One region of the Paenibacillus sp. FSL R10-2199 genome, then DNA from elsewhere that is predicted to be linked to it. Evidence: riboswitches for the same ligand, from Rfam matches in the RefSeq annotation. Region 1 holds a riboswitch; each other region holds the start of a gene.
What was found. A riboswitch is a leader RNA that binds a small molecule or an ion and turns the genes downstream of it on or off. The one in region 1 is predicted to bind thiamine pyrophosphate.

Region 1 (2,263 bases):
ATAGGCAAGGGAAAGCTGACAGTCAATGCCGTACTTCTGCAGGAGAACAGCGGGACCATTACGCTGCGTGGACAGCAGACTCCCGTCATTACTGAATTTCAGGCAGACATTGGAGGGGACCGTTATACCTTTACTTCCAATATGCGGTCTTCTGCATCCGGAGACTGGTATGCAAGCTACAGTGCTGCACTTCCCGGAAATTTGGAGCTTGAAACCGCTGAACCGGTTACTCTGTATATCAATGCAGCAGCAGTCGGGCCACTGGTGCTTCAAGCACCGGTGACCGCCGATGATCTGCAGCATTTAGGCGCAAGCGATGTGCACCAGGATGTGCGGATTACGGCTTTTCCGGTTCGTCTGGATGACGGACTTGTCCGCGTTGAATTAGTTCCGGCCCTTTCAGATTCGTTCTCTGCCGTCCATTCTTATTCATTGGAGCCGCTGGTATCCTGGAATGGCCTGTATGTCGAGAATGCAGAGGGAGTCAAAGCAAAGGTTGAACCTCCTTCAACCATGGTCTACCCGTCGGAGTTCTCGTTCCGGGAATTGGCATCAGCTGAAGAACAGTCTTACAGGGTCGTCATCCCTTACATCGAAATAGCGGAACGAAAGGCACTCTCCCGGGAGGTCGTTCTGCCGCTGCCCGCCAGCGGGGAGAGTGCGCCCCTTCATATTACCGCTGAAATTGCCGGTTTCCCGGTAGAATTCACCCGCATTGAACGCAGCAGCGAAACGGCTGTCAGTGTAGATGTGGATGTGAAATTTGACCCGGGAGCGGCAAAGTCACTGACGCATTTCTTCATCCGCTATCCGGGTTCTGGGGACAAATATTCATACGGCTGGCAGGATACCGAGACATTCCCAAGAATCTTGAAGACTCTTCTTCTGGATGCAGAGCCCGGCGCGGATACGCTGCGTTTTAGAATGTCGGAGCCTCTATTCCTGCTCAAAGGCCCCTGGATTCTGCCGCTAAAGCTTGAAGATTAGGACGGGGAGACTGGACAACCGCAAGAGCGGCGTCTATAATACACCGTAAGAACATAGCAATACCCGTGAACTTCATAGAACCAGGGGTGCTGGAATTGGCCGGCTGAGATTGTATCCCACAAGATACTGACCCTTATACCTGATCTGGATAATGCCAGCGTAGGAATCTTCATTCAACCCCGAGCCCCTTCATGGGCCTGAAGTTGAACTCACCTTGCGCAAGTAACTGGCGTCCCGGTCTCCGGGGCGCTTTTTGGTATGGGTTACTCTGAATTTTGGAAGACTAGGGATTGCTGGAAGGAGAGAGAAGAGAAATGGGAGTCAAAAAAGTATTACCGCTGCTGCTCAGCTCTATGCTTGTGCTCGTGATGGCCGGATGCGGCAACGGGAACGTCAACCCGGGCAGCAATGCCGGAGGCAGCACACCTGCCGCCGGGAACAGCACCGCTGCACCTGAAGCAACCGCAGCCGCCAGTACCACCGACGCGCCTAAAGAATTGACCCCGGTTAAGATTGCGCTGGACTGGACGCCGAACACGAATCACACCGGCCTGTATACCGCCAAGGAGCTGGGATATTACGCGGAGGAAGGTCTTGACGTGGAGATCGTGCAGCCGGGTGCTGCCGGATCTGACACCATGGTTACTTCCGGTGAAGCCCAGTTTGGCATCAGTGCACAGGAGGCGCTCACCCTGGCCCGCCTGCAGGATGTGCCGCTCGTCTCCATCGCCGCTATCATTCAGCATAATACCTCCGGCTTTGCCGCTCCGAAGGACCGCAACATTAAGACGCCGAAAGACTTCGAAGGCAAAACCTACGGAGGCTGGGGCTCTCCAGCGGAAAAAGCAGCTATGAAAGCCATCATGGACCCCGATGGCGGAGACGTCTCCAAAGTGAAATTGGTGAATATCGGCGAAGCTGACTTCTTCACTGCGGTGAAACGCGATATCGACTTTGCCTGGATCTTCTACGCCTGGACCGGGATCGAAGCCGAGCTGCGCGGCGAGCCGCTGGATATGCTGTACCTGAAGGATTATGCGCCGCAGCTGGATTACTACACACCGGTGCTGACCACCAGTGAGAAGGAAATCGCCGAGCATCCGGAAGTGGTGAAGGCTTTCCTCAAAGCTACGTCGAAAGGTTACCAATACGCGATCGACCATCCGGAAGAAGCGGCCACGGTCCTGTCTGATGCCGTGCCTGATCTTGATCCCGAGCTGGTGCTGGCCAGCCAGAAATGGCTCAGCCCGAAATACAAGGACGATGCCGCCCGCTG
Region 2 (2,263 bases), on a different contig from region 1:
GAAGGCGCAGATGTGGTGATATCCTATCTGAATGAGCATGAAGATGCGGAAGAAACCAAACGCCAGGTGGAGCAGGAGGGTCGGAAGTGTATTCTGATCTCCGGTGATATCGGGGTCGAGGCCTTCTGCCAGGATCTGATTAATAAAACCATTGAGGGACTCGGCAAGCTGGACATCCTGATCAACAATGCGGCAGAGCAGCATCCGCAGGATAAGATTGAGGACATTACCGCCGAGCAGCTGGAGCGGACGTTCCGGACGAATATATTCTCCATGTTCTATCTGACCAAGGCAGCGATGCCCCATCTCAAAAAAGGCTCCACGATCATCAACACTACGTCTATCACGGCGTACCGCGGCAGCCCGCAGCTGCTGGACTATTCGTCCACCAAAGGAGCAATTCTCAGCTTCACCCGCTCCCTGTCGATGAATCTCGCAGACAAAGGCATCCGCGTGAATGCGGTAGCACCGGGCCCGATCTGGACGCCGCTGATTCCGTCTACGTTTGACGCGAAGAAGGTCAGTGAATTCGGCGGCACCCAGCCGATGAAGCGTCCGGGACAGCCCGAGGAGCTGGCACCGGCCTATGTGTATCTGGCTTCTGACGATTCCTCTTATGTAAGCGGTCAGGTCATGCATGTGAACGGCGGCGAGATCGTTAACGGCTGACCATTGGCACTGCTATGTAAGCCGGATCAGTTTATACTGGTTTAAAGAATCAAACGTTCAACAGATGAAAAGTCAGCCGGAAGGCTGGCTTTTTTGCCGCTTCATCCGCTTGGAGCAAATGATTGAATCTATTAAAGAATAGCTCTTACAGGAATAATATGCTAATATACAAACTGCAAGAACAATAGAATATGAACGATCACTAGGGGTGCCGCAAGGCTGAGACGAACATATCTGTTCGGACCCTTTGAACCTGATCTGGTTTATACCAGCGTAGGGAAGTGGAGAATGAATAATGCAGCGGGGGTAACGGCTTACCCGGTATTCCTGCTTATATTCCGGACTGCTTCCTGATACAGGGGGCGGTCTTTTTGTATTTTCCGGAATGCCGTATAGAAGGGAAGGTGAAGGTGTTGAAAGAACTCCATTTGATCTCGGACGGGAGGCTGAATCAGGAGCAGTTTGCCGGACTGGCTGCTGCTGTACATACCACGGTGGATTATATCCATCTCCGGGAAAAAGCCCTGTCCGCACAGGAGCTTCTGGCTGCCGCTGAGCGGTTGCTCCAAGCAGGGGTTCCTCCCTCTAAGCTGGTCATTAATGACCGGATTGATGTGGCTCTGGCAGCAGGGGCAGCCGGCGTCCAATTGGCTTGGCACAGCCTGCCGCCTGCCAAGGCGCACGGCATTGCCCCGGGCCTGCGGCTGGGCAGGTCGGTGCATTCCCCGGAGGAAGCGGCACGCGCCGGACAGCAGGGAGCGGACTTTTGTCTGTATGGACATGTATTCCCCACGGTCTGCAAGCCCGGACAGCAGGAACGGGGCCTGGAGCAGCTGGAAGTGGCCGTCCGCTCCAGCAGTATACCGCTGATTGCTATCGGAGGCATCACACCGGGCAATACCGGAATCGTTCTGTCGAAGGGGGCTGCCGGAATAGCCGTAATGTCCGGGATATGCGGAGCGATGGACCCTGCTGGCGCCGCTCAGGCCTATAGATCATCCGTTCAGGCCGCAGCGTATGCTGAAGTCCTGAATGACTCCCCATACCGGGCAAAGGAGGTGAACTGGAATGAATTTGACCGTTAACGGACGCAGAGGAAGGTATGAAGAGAGCTGCCGGACGCTGGCTGATCTTCTGGCCCGGCCTGAGTGGACCGGGAAGCTGGTTATTGTGGAGCTGAATGGTGAGCTTGCCGGCAGAGAGGTTTATGAAGATACATTGCTGAATGAAGGTGACCGAGTTGAGCTGGTTCATTTTGTCGGCGGAGGCTAGGTAACTGGTAACTGTGCGTGCGGCAGATGCAAGAATGCAATAAGCAATTAAAATAAAGGCAACGACTTATCACAGGAGGCGATATGATGCAGGATCCTTTGATTATTGGAGGAGTTACTTTAACGAGCAGACTGTTCATCGGGACCGGAAAATACAGCCGCAACACTCTTATTCCCGAAGTGATCGCCCGCTCGGGTTCACAGGTCATTACGGTTGCCCTGCGCCGGGTAGATCCGGAGAGCAAGGACAATATTATCAGCCATATTCCTTCCCACATGACGCTGCTGCCCAATACCTCCGGTGCGCGCACCGCAGAGGAAGC
Region 3 (2,263 bases), 5.3 Mb from region 1:
ATAGAGATTTCTTAGGACGCACTGTAGGCATAAATGTTGTATATTTTGCAGCTTTGATTCATGGATAGCCGGGTTTCCGGATGGATTGTTGTATGAAATGCAAGAATAGTTCTGTTAAACTGCTTGAACAAGCTGAAATAATGCATTTTATACAACAATTTGGGATTTAGGCCGATCGAATGAGGGAAATGTTGTATTATGGGCAGGATTTACTTTATATGAAAGGGGACATCATGAAAAAAACAGAGACAGAAGTTGAACCTGTAACATCAGCTCCGGGGATCATAGAGAACAAAGATAACACAGTGAACACAGACATCGCTGCAAAAGAACCCGCAGATCCTTATATGCAGCGGATACTCGAGGCGGCCCGCCAGCTGTTCACCGAGAGCGGCCTCGAAGCTGTCAGTATGTACGGCATCGCCAAACGGGCTGGTATAGGGCAGGGATCGCTCTACCGCCGCTTCACTGATAAGGGCGAAATCTGTTCGGCCCTGCTGCTGGACAGCACCGAGCAGTTTCTGTCGGGGATGGAACAGCAGCTTGCTGCCAGCGCTGGTGAAACGGCTGCCCTCGCGCATCTGCAGAGCAGCATTGAGCAGGTCGTTGGTTTCATTGAGCAATATGCGGAGCTCTTGAACATGATCAAATCCGAATTCACCGGCAAGAAGCAGCTTACCCAGTTCGAACATCCTTTTTTCCAGCGGCTCGGAGTGATTATGGGTGAACTTCTGCACCGCGCATCCGCGAATGGAGAGATTATCGGGATCGATCCCCGCTTCGCTGCCACAGCGCTGATCTCTGTACTTAGTCCCGATCTTTACCTGTATGAACAGAAACGGAACGGCTCCTCCAAAGAGGAAATCTCGCGGGGAATTGTTGCGTTGTTCATCACCGGCCTCTCCAAGCGCTGAGCACAGGCTCTTTACAACCGGGGAAATTATGGTATATTAAGTAGCAATTACGAATTCAATAGCACCTGTTATTTCACTAGGGGAGTCGGCCGACTGAGACGGAGCTTAAGCTCCGGACCCTTGGAACCTGATCTGGATCATACCAGCGGAGGGAAGTGGAGCAGAATGTATCAGCGGTTCCGCGTCTTTGCAAACTGACTGTACCTTCAGGCCCATTCATTTCCTCCGGAAATGGATGGGTCTTTCTTGTTTTCGTAGCGTAAACACTTTTCCCTAAGGAGGCTTGCTTCCCCATCCTATGATCAACATCGCTAACCTGTCCTATTCTTTCGGCGCAGCTTCAAGGGCTCCGGTCTTCTCCGGAATCTCCATGAAGGTCCGCCGCGGCGAGTTCATCTCCGTCGTGGGTGCCAGCGGCTGCGGCAAAAGTACGCTGTTCAAGATTATCGCCGGCCTGCTGGAACCCGGCAGCGGCGAGGTTGCCCTGCATGGGCAACCGCCTAATAACGCCTCGGAGCGGCTCGGCCAGGTCGGCTATATGCCGCAGCGGGATCTCCTGCTGCCCTGGAGAACCGTACTGGACAATTGCCTGCTGCCCTGGGAACTGAAGCGGAACGGCTCCAAAGAGGAAGCCGTTATTCAGATCCGCAGCATGCTGCAGCAGTTCGGTCTTGGTGATACGGGGGCTGCGTATCCGCATGAGCTGTCGGGCGGCATGCGCCAGCGGGTTGCGGTACTCCGCACCATTGCCGCCGGGAATGAGCTGCTCCTGCTGGACGAGCCGTTCGGGGCACTGGACGCCATAACCAAGCGGGAGCTTCACCGCTGGCTGCTGGAATTATGGTCAGGACTGGACAAGACTGTGCTGTTCATTACCCATGACCTTGAAGAAGCGCTTCTGCTTAGTGACCGCATCTATCTGATGACCGGCAGTGCCGGGGGCGGTATGCAGGAGTTCATCACCGGTCTTTCCCGCCCCAGACATCATAGTCAGAATTACGAACCGCAGTTTGTTGCCCTGCGGCAGGATTTGGAGCTGAAGCTGTATGACAACCGTCTTCTATAGAAGATTGCTGCGGGAGTACAGCCCGGCTATTCTGCTTGTGCTGCTGATTCTTGCGGTCTGGGAAACGGTGTCCCGGCTGGGGCTGATTCCTCCGTTCATCCTGCCGGCTCCCACTGCCATCTGGATTGCTCTGATGGAAGACAGGCATTTACTCTTCGGCGTTCACCTGCCTGCAACGCTGCTTGAGGTACTAACAGGCTTCGCTCTGTCCGTCTTCTGCGGCAGTCTGCTGGGAACGGGCATGCATCTGTTCAGGCCGCTGGCCAAAGCGCTGTATCCGCTG

Region 2: another riboswitch for thiamine pyrophosphate. It lies ahead of NYE33_RS29285 (thiamine phosphate synthase); the one in region 1 lies ahead of NYE33_RS01950 (ABC transporter substrate-binding protein).
Region 3: another riboswitch for thiamine pyrophosphate. It lies ahead of NYE33_RS25290 (ABC transporter ATP-binding protein); the one in region 1 lies ahead of NYE33_RS01950 (ABC transporter substrate-binding protein).

The regions. Positions count from the first base shown of each region.
Region 1 is NZ_JBBOBO010000001.1:453,076-455,338, forward strand. Features, by position in the region: gene NYE33_RS01945 (hypothetical protein) at 1-987, shown strand, start outside; TPP riboswitch at 1,060-1,170, shown strand; gene NYE33_RS01950 (ABC transporter substrate-binding protein) at 1,302-2,263, shown strand, end outside.
Region 2 is NZ_JBBOBO010000002.1:266,522-268,784, reverse strand. Features, by position in the region: gene NYE33_RS29290 (SDR family oxidoreductase) at 1-669, shown strand, start outside; TPP riboswitch at 864-966, shown strand; gene NYE33_RS29285 (thiamine phosphate synthase) at 1,080-1,754, shown strand; gene thiS (sulfur carrier protein ThiS) at 1,738-1,941, shown strand; gene NYE33_RS29275 (thiazole synthase) at 2,028-2,263, shown strand, end outside.
Region 3 is NZ_JBBOBO010000001.1:5,763,929-5,766,191, forward strand. Features, by position in the region: gene NYE33_RS25285 (TetR/AcrR family transcriptional regulator) at 234-914, shown strand; TPP riboswitch at 983-1,085, shown strand; gene NYE33_RS25290 (ABC transporter ATP-binding protein) at 1,213-1,980, shown strand; gene NYE33_RS25295 (ABC transporter permease) at 1,961-2,263, shown strand, end outside.